DNA from 2 places in the Kitasatospora sp. GP30 genome. Region 1 is predicted to be linked to the other one. Evidence: riboswitches for the same ligand, from Rfam matches in the RefSeq annotation. Region 1 holds a riboswitch; the other holds the start of a gene.
What was found. Region 1 has a riboswitch for S-adenosylmethionine ahead of thrC (threonine synthase). Riboswitches for the same ligand answer to the same signal wherever they lie in the genome.
Positions count from the first base shown of each region.

Region 1 (5,280 bases):
GGTAGCCGTCCATCTGGATCGCGCTGTAGTGGACGAACACGTCCGCACCACCGTCGACCGCGATGAAGCCGTAGCCCTTCTCCGCGTTGAACCACTTGACGGTGCCCTGAGCCATTCCGAACTCCCCTAGTGCTGTGCTGGCCCTTCACGGGTTCGCCGGTCGCGGACCCGGGTCTGGCGGACCATGCCGAAGGTGTCCCCCCGGGGCGTGGCCCTGCATGCCGCAGCAACCCACGCCAGGGCGCCAGTTGGCGCCCCGAGGCAGGCAAATGCGTCGACCGCGGCTGAATGTATCCGGAGCAGCGCCCTGAGCAACAGGGTCACTGGACGCCAATTCGACGGCCCCGCCAAGGGACAGCTGGGGAGGAATGCGACAGAGTCGGCAATTCGCCTGGGACATAGCGGACTTAAACCACGAATTGCCCGAGAATTTCTGACGCGTCCCGAGCACGATTCCAGTGGTACCTCGGCAGTTGCGTCCCGGCGACCAGGACGTCCGAACCGCTGCCGGCACGGACAGCCTATGCCCTGCCGGCGGGCGCCGCGGACCACCCCCGGACACGGCACGGGGCGCCGTGCGGCCCGCCATGACCGCACGACGCCCCACAGGGCCCTGACGGGCCGTCAGCAGCCGCCCGCCACGGCCGGGATGATCGAGATGCCGGCGCCGCCGGGGATCTCGGTCGCCAGGCCCTCGGCGAACCGCACGTCGTCGTCGTTCACGTACACGTTGACGAACCGGCGCAACTTGCCGGTGTCGTCCAGGAGTCGGGCGCCGATGCCGGTGTGGTTGCGGTCCAGGTCGGCGATCACCTCGGCCAGGGTGGCGCCCTCGGCGGTCACTTCGGACCGGCCGTCGGTGTAGGTGCGCAGGATGGTGGGAATGCGGACGGTGGCGCTCATCGGGGGTACTCCTTGCTCAAGGCGCTCATGGCGTTCGGGCGGTTCCGGGTGGGGGATGCGGGCGGACTCAGACCAGGCCGGCGGCCCGGAACGACTCCAGGCTCGGCCGGATCACCGCGGTCAGGCCGGCCCCCGCCGCCGCGTCCAGCGTCTTGAGGCCGTCGCCGGTGTTGATCGCCACGGTCTCCTTGCCCGGGTCCAGCTGTCCGCTCTCGACCAACTTCTTGAGCACGCCGATGGTCACGCCGCCGGCGGTCTCGGCGAAGATGCCCTCGGTGCGGGCCAGCAACCGGATCGCCTCGACCACCTCGGCGTCGGTGACGTCCTCCACCGCGCCGCCGGTGCGCCGGGCGATGTCCAGCACGTACGGGCCGTCCGCCGGGTTGCCGATCGCCAGCGACTTGGCGATGGTGTCCGGCTTGACCGGACGGATCACGTCGCGACCGGCCTTGAACGCCTCGGCCACCGGGGAGCATCCGGTCGCCTGGGCGCCGAAGACCCGGTACGGCCGGTCCTCGACCAGTCCGAGCTCGATCAGCTCCCGCAACCCCTTGTCGATCTTGGTGAGTTGGGAGCCGGAGGCGATCGGGATCACGATCTGCTCCGGCAGCCGCCAACCGAGCTGCTCGCAGATCTCGAAGGCCAGCGTCTTGGAGCCCTCGCCGTAGTACGGCCGCAGGTTGACGTTGACGAAGCCCCAGCCCTCGCCGGCCGGATCGCCGATCAGCTCGGAGCAGAACCGGTTCACGTCGTCGTAGTTGCCCTCGATGCCGACCAGGTCACCGCCGTAGACCGCGGCCATGACGATCTTGGCGTGCTCCAGGTCGTGCGGGATGAAGACGCAGGAGCGCAGGCCGGCCCGGGCCGCCGCGGCGCCCACCGCACCGGCCAGGTTGCCGGTGGAGGAGCAGGACAGGGTGGTGAAGTCGAAGGCCCGGGCCGCCTCGATGGCGCAGGCCACCACCCGGTCCTTGAACGAGTGGGTGGGGTTGCCGGAGTCGTCCTTGACGTGCAGCCGGGCGGTGAAGCCGAGCTCCTTGCCGAGCCGGTCGGCCTCGACCAGCGGGGTCCAGCCGGGGTTGAGGTTGGGCTTGGTCGCCACGTCGGCCGGGACCGGCAGCAGCGGGGCGTAGCGCCAGATGGAGGCCGGGCCGGCCTCGATCCGGGCCCGCAACTCGGCGGTGTCGTGGCCGCTGTAGTCGTAGGCGATCTCCAGCGGGCCGAAACACTCCAGGCAGGCGAAGCTGGGACCGAGCGGGAACCGGGTGCCGCACTCCCGACAGGACAGGGCGGCGGCGGGGCCGAGATCAACGGTGGACGTTGCGGCAGGGGTAGCGGTAGCCATGGGCGGCGAGGCCTCTCTCCTCATCTTCCCCGTGACGCGGTCGCGCCCGGGCCGGAATTGGCACCTGTCTCGCCGGGGCCTGCTACAGGCCGGTCGAGAAGGTTGCCGGGACGTCAACGGGCCGTTCCCTCAGTCCCTCTGGATGAGCTCTGTGAAGTTGTCATCGGCGCACCGCACGGATGCGCGAGCCGACGTTTTCCTGGCGGTCCACCCCGGTGTGCGAAGGTCTGACCGCAGTACGAAGACTGTATCCGAAGGCACCACAGCGGAAAGGGGCCGTCCGCCACGCGAGACGCCCCGGACCATTTCCACGCGTACAAGGAGCGAGATTTGCCAGCCGAGCAGAGCCCCGCGCTACTCCCGGAGGCGGCCCGCTGGTTGCGCCGCAGGTCCTGGACCGCGGCCGACCGGCCGGTGCCGCGGTTACTGGCCGCGAAGGAGGCGGCCGGGGCGGCCGGCACGGTCAGCGTGGTGCTGCCGGCGCTCGACGAGGAGTCCACGGTCGGCGAGATCGTCGAGGTGATCCGCCGTGAGCTGATGGAGCGGATCCCGCTGGTGGACGAGCTGGTGGTGGTGGACTCCGGCTCGGTGGACCGGACCGCCGAGGTGGCCGCGGCCGCCGGTGCCCGGGTGGTGCACCGGGACGCGATCCTGCCCCGGCTGCCGGCCGTGCCCGGCAAGGGCGAGGTGCTGTGGCGCTCGCTGCTGGTGACCAGCGGGGCGATCGTCTGCTTCATCGATGCCGACCTGCGCGAGTTCGACCCGGCGTTCGTCTCCGGGATCGTCGGCCCGCTGCTCACCGACCCGGAGATCCAGCTGGTCAAGGCGATGTACGACCGCCCGCTGGAAGTTTCGAACAGCGGCTCCGCCGCGGGCTCAGGCACGGTGGTCCCGTCCGGCGGCGGCCGGGTGACCGAACTGGTCGCCAGACCCCTGCTCAACCTGCACTGGCCGCAGCTGGCCGGCTTCGTGCAGCCGCTCGGCGGCGAGTACGCGGCCCGTCGCTCGCTGCTGGACCGGCTGCACTTCCCGACCGGCTACGGGGTGGAGCTGGGCCTGCTGGTCGACGCCCTGGACCTGGTCGGGCTGGACGCGCTGGCCCAGGTGGACGTCGGAGTGCGCCACCACCGCCACCAGGACAGCCAGGCACTGGGCCGGATGGCCGCCACCATCTACCGCACCGCGCTGGAGCGGCTGGACCGCACCAACCGGCTCAAGGCCGCCGACGACCTGGCCCGCCCGGTGCTCACCCAGTTCTCCCGGGACCCGGTGACCCGGGACTTCACGGCGCACGACCACCCGGTGACGGCCCTGGAGCGGCCGCCGATGATCGAGCTGCCGGAGTACCGGAACCAGCGGATGTGACAAAGGCCCTGGTTTGCCACCCCGCGACCCCGGCAAGGTTGCCGGTATGGCCGAGCAAACGACCGCACGCGTCCTGGTCGCTTCCAACCGCGGCCCGGTCGCCTTCCGCCACGCCGCGGACGGCAGCCTGACACCGCGCCGCGGTGGCGGCGGCCTGGTGTCCGGGCTGTCCGCGATCGACGACCCGCACGCGGTCTGGGTCTGCGCGGCGCTCGGCGAGGCGGACCGGGCCGCCGCCCGGCAGTCCCCGCAGGGCCGCCTGGACCTGGCCGGGTTCGACGTCGGCGGCCAGGCCGTCCGGATGCTGGACATCGATCCGGTGGTCTTCGACCAGGCGTACAACGGGGTGGCCAACTCCACCCTGTGGTTCCTGCACCACCAGCTCTACAACACCCCCACCGCGCCGGCCTTCGACCAGGCCGCGGCCGAGCGGTGGGCCGGGTTCCGGGAGTACAACGAGGCCTTCGCCGCGGCGCTGGCCGCCGAGGCCGCGCCGGGCGCGGCGGTGCTGGTCCAGGACTACCACCTGACCCTGGTGCCGGCCCTGCTCCGGGAGCGCCGCCCCGACCTGCGGATCGGCTACTTCCTGCACACCCCCTGGGCGCCGGTCGACTACTTCCGGCTGCTGCCCGACGGCCCGGCCGCCGCCGTGCTCACCGGGGTGCTGGGCGCGGACCGGGCCGGCTTCCACACCCGGCGCTGGGCCGAGGCGTTCGCCGACTGCAGCGAGCGGGTGCTGGGCGCCACCGTGGACCGGGCGGCACTGACCGTGACCTTCCAGGGCCGCACCACGGCGCTGGGCGTGCACCCGCTGGGCGCCGACGCGGAGTTCCTGCGCGAGCGGGCGCACCGGCCGGACGTCGACGAGCGACTGGCCGCGCTGAAGGCCGCGGTGGGCGACCGGCGAACCATCGTCCGGGTGGACCGCACCGAGCTGAGCAAGAACATCGTGCGCGGCCTGCAGGCCTACCGGCACCTGCTGCGCACCCGCCCCGAGTGGCACGACCGGCTGGTGCACATCGCCTTCGCCTACCCGTCCCGCCAGGACCTGGCCGAGTACCGCGACTACACGGCGGCGGTGCGGCGGATCAGCGAGGAGATCAACGCCGAGTTCGGCACCGCCACCTGGCAGCCGCTGATACTCCAGGTCGAGGACGACTTCGCCCGCTCGCTGGCCGCCTACCGGCTGGCCGACGTGGCGCTGGTCAACCCGATCCGGGACGGCATGAACCTGGTCGCCAAGGAGGTGCCGGTGGTCTCCGAGGCGGGCTGCGCGCTGGTGCTCTCCCGGGAGGCGGGCGCCTGGGCGGAGCTGGCCGAGGACGCGATCGGGATCAACCCGTACGACGTGGTGGGGACCGCCGACGCGCTGCACCGGGGCCTGACCATGCCCGCCGCCGAGCGCACCGAACGCACCAAGCGGCTGGCGGCGGCGGCCACCGCGCTCTCGCCGCAGCAGTGGTTCCTCGAGCAGTTGGCCGCGCTGACCGCCTCCTGAGCGGCCCAGCAGCGACTCAGCAGCGACTCAGCGCGTCGGCACGAGCTCCTCGCCCAACTGGTCCAGCAGCTCCACCACCCCGCCGGGCCCCGGCACCACCAGGTCGGCCCGCTCGGCCACCTCGCGCACCGGCGGCTCGCCGGTCACCGGGCCGCTGGCCACCAGCAGC
Region 1 covers NZ_JARZAH010000009.1:171,962-177,241, forward strand. Annotated here, with positions in the region: gene P3T35_RS16680 (cold-shock protein) at 1-115, opposite strand, end outside; gene P3T35_RS16685 (MoaD/ThiS family protein) at 625-903, opposite strand; gene thrC (threonine synthase) at 971-2,248, opposite strand; SAM riboswitch class I at 2,266-2,397, opposite strand; gene P3T35_RS16695 (glucosyl-3-phosphoglycerate synthase) at 2,579-3,613, shown strand; gene P3T35_RS16700 (trehalose-6-phosphate synthase) at 3,660-5,111, shown strand; gene otsB (trehalose-phosphatase) at 5,139-5,280, opposite strand, start outside.

Region 2 (5,280 bases), on a different contig from region 1:
CGACGAGTGCGACGTGCCCGGGGGCAGTGCCGGGGTAGGTGAGGGTGAGGGTGTCGCCGCGCTCGCCACCGCGGTGGCGGTGCTCCTCGCCGGGTTGCCCGAGCCGGTGGACGGCCAGGTCGTGCAGGAGGTCCCGGCCGGCCGCCAGGCCGGCCAGGTCATAGCTGCTGGTCTCCTGGCCGACGAGGGTCATGATGTCGGTGACGATCTCCGAGGAGACCTCGTGGGCACGGTCGGTGAGGGCAACTGTGGCGGGGTTCATGATCGGCTTTCTCTTGCGAGCGGGTGGAGTGGTGGAGGTTGCGGCTGGAGGGGCGGCTCAGCCGATGCCGAGGGGGATGCCGAGCAGGTACCAGACGAGGAAGAAGGCGACCCAGGCGACCCAGGCGACGGCGGCGACCGGCAGGGTGAAGGAGGCGAGGGTGCCGATGCCGGCGTTCTTGCGGTACTGGCGCAGGTAGGCCACGGCCATCATGAAGAACGGGCTCATCGGCGTGATGCACTTGGTGACCGAGTCGGCGACCCGGTACATGGCCTGGGTCGCCTCCGGATGGATGCCGGTGAGCATCAGCATGGGCACCAGGACCGGGGCGACCAGCGCCCACAGCGCGGAGCCGCTGGTGACCAGCAGGTTCATCACCGCGATCAGCACGGCCACGCCGAGCAGCACCAGCCAGCCGTCGAGGTGCAGGTCGCGCAGCAGCTCGGCGCCCTTGACAGCGAGGATGTCGCCGAGGTTGGTCCACTTGAAGTAGGCGAGGAACTGGGACATCGCGAAGAACAGGACGATGGTCGGTGCCATCGACCTGGTGCCGTCGGCCATCGCGGCCATCACGTCGGGGGTGCCGCGGAAGGTGCCTGCGAGTCGGCCGTAGACCCAGCCGATCACGGCGAAGAACACCCCGAGGATCAGCGCCATGCCGCTGAACACCGGCGAGTTGACGATGCTGCCGTGGTCGCCGCGCAGCGGCGAGTGCGTCGGGATCATCGCCGCGACCAGGAGCGCGGCGAGACCCAGCGCGACCAGTGCGGCCCCGCGCAGCGCGCTGCGCTGCCGCGCGGTCGCCTCGATCGCCTGCGCCTCCGCCTTCTCGGCGATCGGCGCGGGGGCCACCGGCTCGTCGGGCTCCAGGTCCGAGCGCCGCACGAGTACCGTCTCGACGACGATCGTGATCACCACTGCCATCAGGACAGAGGACGCGAGCCCGAAGTAGTAGTTCGCCACCGGGGTGACGGCACCGTGCGGGTCGACGACGTGGGCCGCGGCCGTGGACATCGAGGACAGCAGCACATCGGTCGTGGTGAGGACGGGGGAGGCGTTGAAGCCCGCGGAGACCGACACGTAGGCGACGACGCAGCCGAGGATCGGGCTGCGGCCGGCGGCCCGGTAGAGCGCCGCGCCCAGCGGGATCAGCGTCACGTACGCGGCGTCGCCGGCGACGTGGCTGACCATCGCCGTCAGCGCCAGCGCGAAGGTCAGGTAGCGGCCCGGCACCCGCGCGACCAGGCGGCGCAGCAGCGTCTCGAACAGCCCGCTCTTCTCGGCGACGACGATGCCGAACATCACGATGAGGACCGTCGACAGCGGCGGGAACTGCGCGAAGTTGTCGACGGCGTGCCCGATGACGAGGGTGAACCCGTCCTTGCTGAGCAGGTTCTGCACCTTGATGGTCTTGTGCGTCCCCGGGAGCACGGCGCTGACGTGCTCGGCGGCCAGTACGGCGCTGAGCACGGCGACCACCGCCGCGAGGGCCCAGAACAGCCAGAACGGGTCGGGCAGCCGGTTGCCGGCCCGCTCGATCGCCGCCATCGCGCGGTTCATGGCGCGCATGGATCTCGAGCCGGGCTCGGTCTCCCGGGACTCGGTCACGGTGGCACTCATGGCGACCCTTTCGGCACTACTGAGGGATGTTTCCGCAAACAATGGCACTCAAGTGAGAGATTTTCTAGATCCTCTATGTCACGATGGGATCAACCGGCAGTCTAAGGTACGGAAACATGACTGGGCCTCTCCTCGACGAGCTCGACCGGCGCCTGATCGGGGCGCTGCACGTAGCCCCCCGGGCCACCTGGGACGACATCGGCGCGATCCTGCTCGCCGACGCGGGCACCCTCAAACGCCGCTACGACCGGCTGCACAAGGCCCGCATGGTGCGCGTGGTCGGTCAGGCCGACTGGGGCCTGCACTCCACGGCGATGCCGGTCCACGTCTTCCTGGACATCACCGGCGAAACCCCGCTGGCGGTCCTGGAGCGGCTCCGTGACCTTCCCCACGTCCAGCGCCTGGCGCAGATCTCCGGCGACTACCCCCTCTACGCCGTGATCCACGCCCCGTCCGAGGCGGCCACCAGCGAGGCGATCGACCGGCTGTTCTCGGTCCCCGGTGTCCGCCGCGTCAACGCCCTGCCCGCGCTCAGCACCCTGCGCCGGGGTGCCACCTGGGATCCGCAGTTCCTCACCGAAGCCGAGCGCGCCGGCCTGCTGGAACTCGCCGGGGTCAGCCCGGAGGGCACCGCGACCGCCAACCCGCCCGCCAAGCCCCTCAGCGAGGCCGAGCGCACCGTCGTCACCCAGCTGATCCAGGACGGCCGGGCCTCCGCCGCGAGCATCGCCCGCGCCGCCGCCCTGCCCACCTCCACCGCGCACCGCGTCGTGCGGCGGGTCCTGGACGAGCGCTGGGTCAAGCCGCGCTTGGAGATCGTGTCGGAATGGCTCGGCTTCCAGACCCCGTTCATGCTCCGCCTGCGGGTGGCCCCAGGCGAGACCCCCGAGGTCATGCGGCGCCTCGACCAGTTGCCCCAGACCCGCCTCGCCGTTCACGTCGCCAGTGACCTGTCCGTCCTCTGCATGGGCCTGGTCACCGATCGCTCCGCCCTGGCGCTCTTCATCGACGACGAACTCGCCGAGATCCCCGGCATTCACGCCGTCAGTGTCTACGTGATGCTCGCCGAGTCGCGGCGCTACTGGCTGGACCGGGACCTCGCCTCCGGCGCCCTCGGCGCCTTCCACGCGCCCCCGCTGCTCTGAGCCGGCCTTCGGGGTTGGGCGGGCCGTCCCGTCCGCGGATTCCTGTATGGTTCCTCGCGAATCATCCAGAGGGGTGGAGGGACCGGCCCTACGAAGCCCCGGCAACTCCCCGGTCGACTCGGCGTTCGACGTACATGCCGCGCCGCCCGGGATCAGTGCCAACTCCGGCCTGTCGCCAACGTGGCGCGGGAAAGATGAGGAGACTCGGTGCTCTCTGTGCTGTCCCTTGTCCGGGTGCTTGCCGCCCCGGCCCTTCCGCGTACCCGTCTCATGTCCGGCGCAGGCAATCGGCCGACTCCACCGGCCTGTTCGCGCTGACCTTCCCCGCTCCCCGCCCGGAGCCTCCCGCGAGCACAACCCACCTGCCGCTCGCGGGATTTGAGACTGGAGTACCCATTCATGGAGAACACGAGCGGCGTTGGCGTGCTCGACAAGGCCACCTCGATCCTCGGCGCCCTGGAGGCCGGCCCCGCCAACCTGGCCGGGCTGGTCGCCGCCACCGGTCTGGCCCGGCCCACTGCCCACCGACTCGCCGTCGCACTCGAGTACCACCGACTGGTCACCAGGGACCTGCAGGGTCGGTTCATTCTCGGCCCCCGACTCACCGAACTGTCCGCCGCGGCGGGCGAGGACCGTCTGCTGGCTGCCGCCGGCCCGGCCCTGACCCGCCTGCACGACATCACCGGTGAGAGTGCCCAGCTCTACCGCCGGCAGGGCGACATGCGGATCTGCGTGGCCGCCGCCGAGCGCCTCTCCGGCCTTCGCGACGCCGTCCCCGTCGGCACGACCCTGTCCATGAAAGCCGGTGCTGCCGCACAGATCCTGCTCGCCTGGGAGGAGGCCGAGCGCCTCCACCGCGGGCTGCAGGGCGCCCGCTTCACCGCAACCGCCCTCAGCGGCGTGCGGCGGCGCGGCTGGGCCCAGTCCATCGGCGAACGCGAGCCCGGCGTCACCTCCGTCGCCGCTCCCGTCCGCGGCCCGTCCAACCGGGTTGTGGCCGCCGTCTCCGTCTCCGGCCCGATCGAACGCCTCACCCGCCACCCCGGTGCACGCCTCGCCCAGGCCGTCGTCGAGGCCGCCAACCGCCTCACCGAAGCCCTACACCACCCCTGACCGTCATGAAGGGTGTCAAAACTCCGATCAGGCCGCTGAACTGGGAGTTCCCGTGGATCACGGGGTGGTTTGATCGGGGCGGCGTGGTACTCGTTGAGCAGTCCGCCGAGTACTCGGCGGCGTCTGACTGCGACGGTTGGGCCCGAGGGCGGGCGACGGGAGAAGCATCCGCGGCGGCGGATCGTGGACGCGATCTTCTACGTCGTGCGGACCGGGTGCGCTTGCCGACAGCTTCCAAAAGACTTCGCGCCAAGGCCCACGGTGTACTGGTACTTCACGCGGTGGCACGACGACGGGACGGTGGAACGGATCCACGACGCGCTGCGCGGTCAGGTCCGCGAGGCTGAGGGCCGCGGTGCCGGGCCGAGCGCGGTGTTGATCGCTTCGCAGTCCGTGCGCACCGCCGACACCGTCCCTGCGGCCACAGCGCGAGCGACGCGCGGTGCGTCGCTCGTCGTGCTTGTGGGGGTCGCCGTTGAGCTTGCCCTTGGCCGCCATCACGAGCACGGCCCGGAGCCGGCAGGCTCGATCAGCCGATCGGTGGTGCGAGGTATTCCAGCGCATAACCGTCGCCGGAGGGGGTTACGCGGGCGATGCCGGGTGAGTCGAGGTGGGCGCCGGCTACGAAGTGGTGTGGTTGAGTCAGTTGTTCGAGGAGGGCTGCTCGCGCGCTGCGGGCCTGGGACTGGTTGCCGTCGAGCTCCCAGGACACGTTCGGCTGATCGAATTGGAGCGTGGGAACGTGAACGGTGTCGCCCCAGACGAGAAGGTGGCCGATGCCGCTCCTGATGTCGTACACGGTGTGACCAGGTGTGTGGCCCGGTGTCGGGATCGCGGTGGTCCAGTCGTTGATCGCGACCTTCTCCGACACGGGTACGACCCGGTCGCGGATCGGCTCGAGCCGCCCCGTGAACACCGAGGCGTCGCCCGCTCCGATCCACACGCGCTCGAGTCTGGTGAACGCCGCTGAACCGTCCGGCGCGATCAGGCCGCTCACGTGGTCTTCGTGCTTGTGGGTGATGGCCACATCCGTGACACGCGCGCGGTCGATTCCCGCTTCGTCGAGCGCGTCGTAGATCAATCCCATGGTGGGGTCGTGCCAGGCGTTGGACGCGCCGGTGTCGATGAGCACCGACCGCG
Region 2 covers NZ_JARZAH010000036.1:3,839-9,118, forward strand. Annotated here, with positions in the region: gene P3T35_RS32255 (M20 family metallopeptidase) at 1-262, opposite strand, end outside; gene P3T35_RS32260 (AbgT family transporter) at 320-1,882, opposite strand; gene P3T35_RS32265 (Lrp/AsnC family transcriptional regulator) at 1,999-3,027, shown strand; SAM riboswitch class I at 3,086-3,228, shown strand; gene P3T35_RS32270 (IclR family transcriptional regulator) at 3,427-4,140, shown strand; gene P3T35_RS32275 (MBL fold metallo-hydrolase) at 4,670-5,280, opposite strand, start outside.
Region 2: linked by a shared signal. The riboswitch ahead of P3T35_RS32270 (IclR family transcriptional regulator) and the one ahead of thrC (threonine synthase) in region 1 are both predicted to bind S-adenosylmethionine.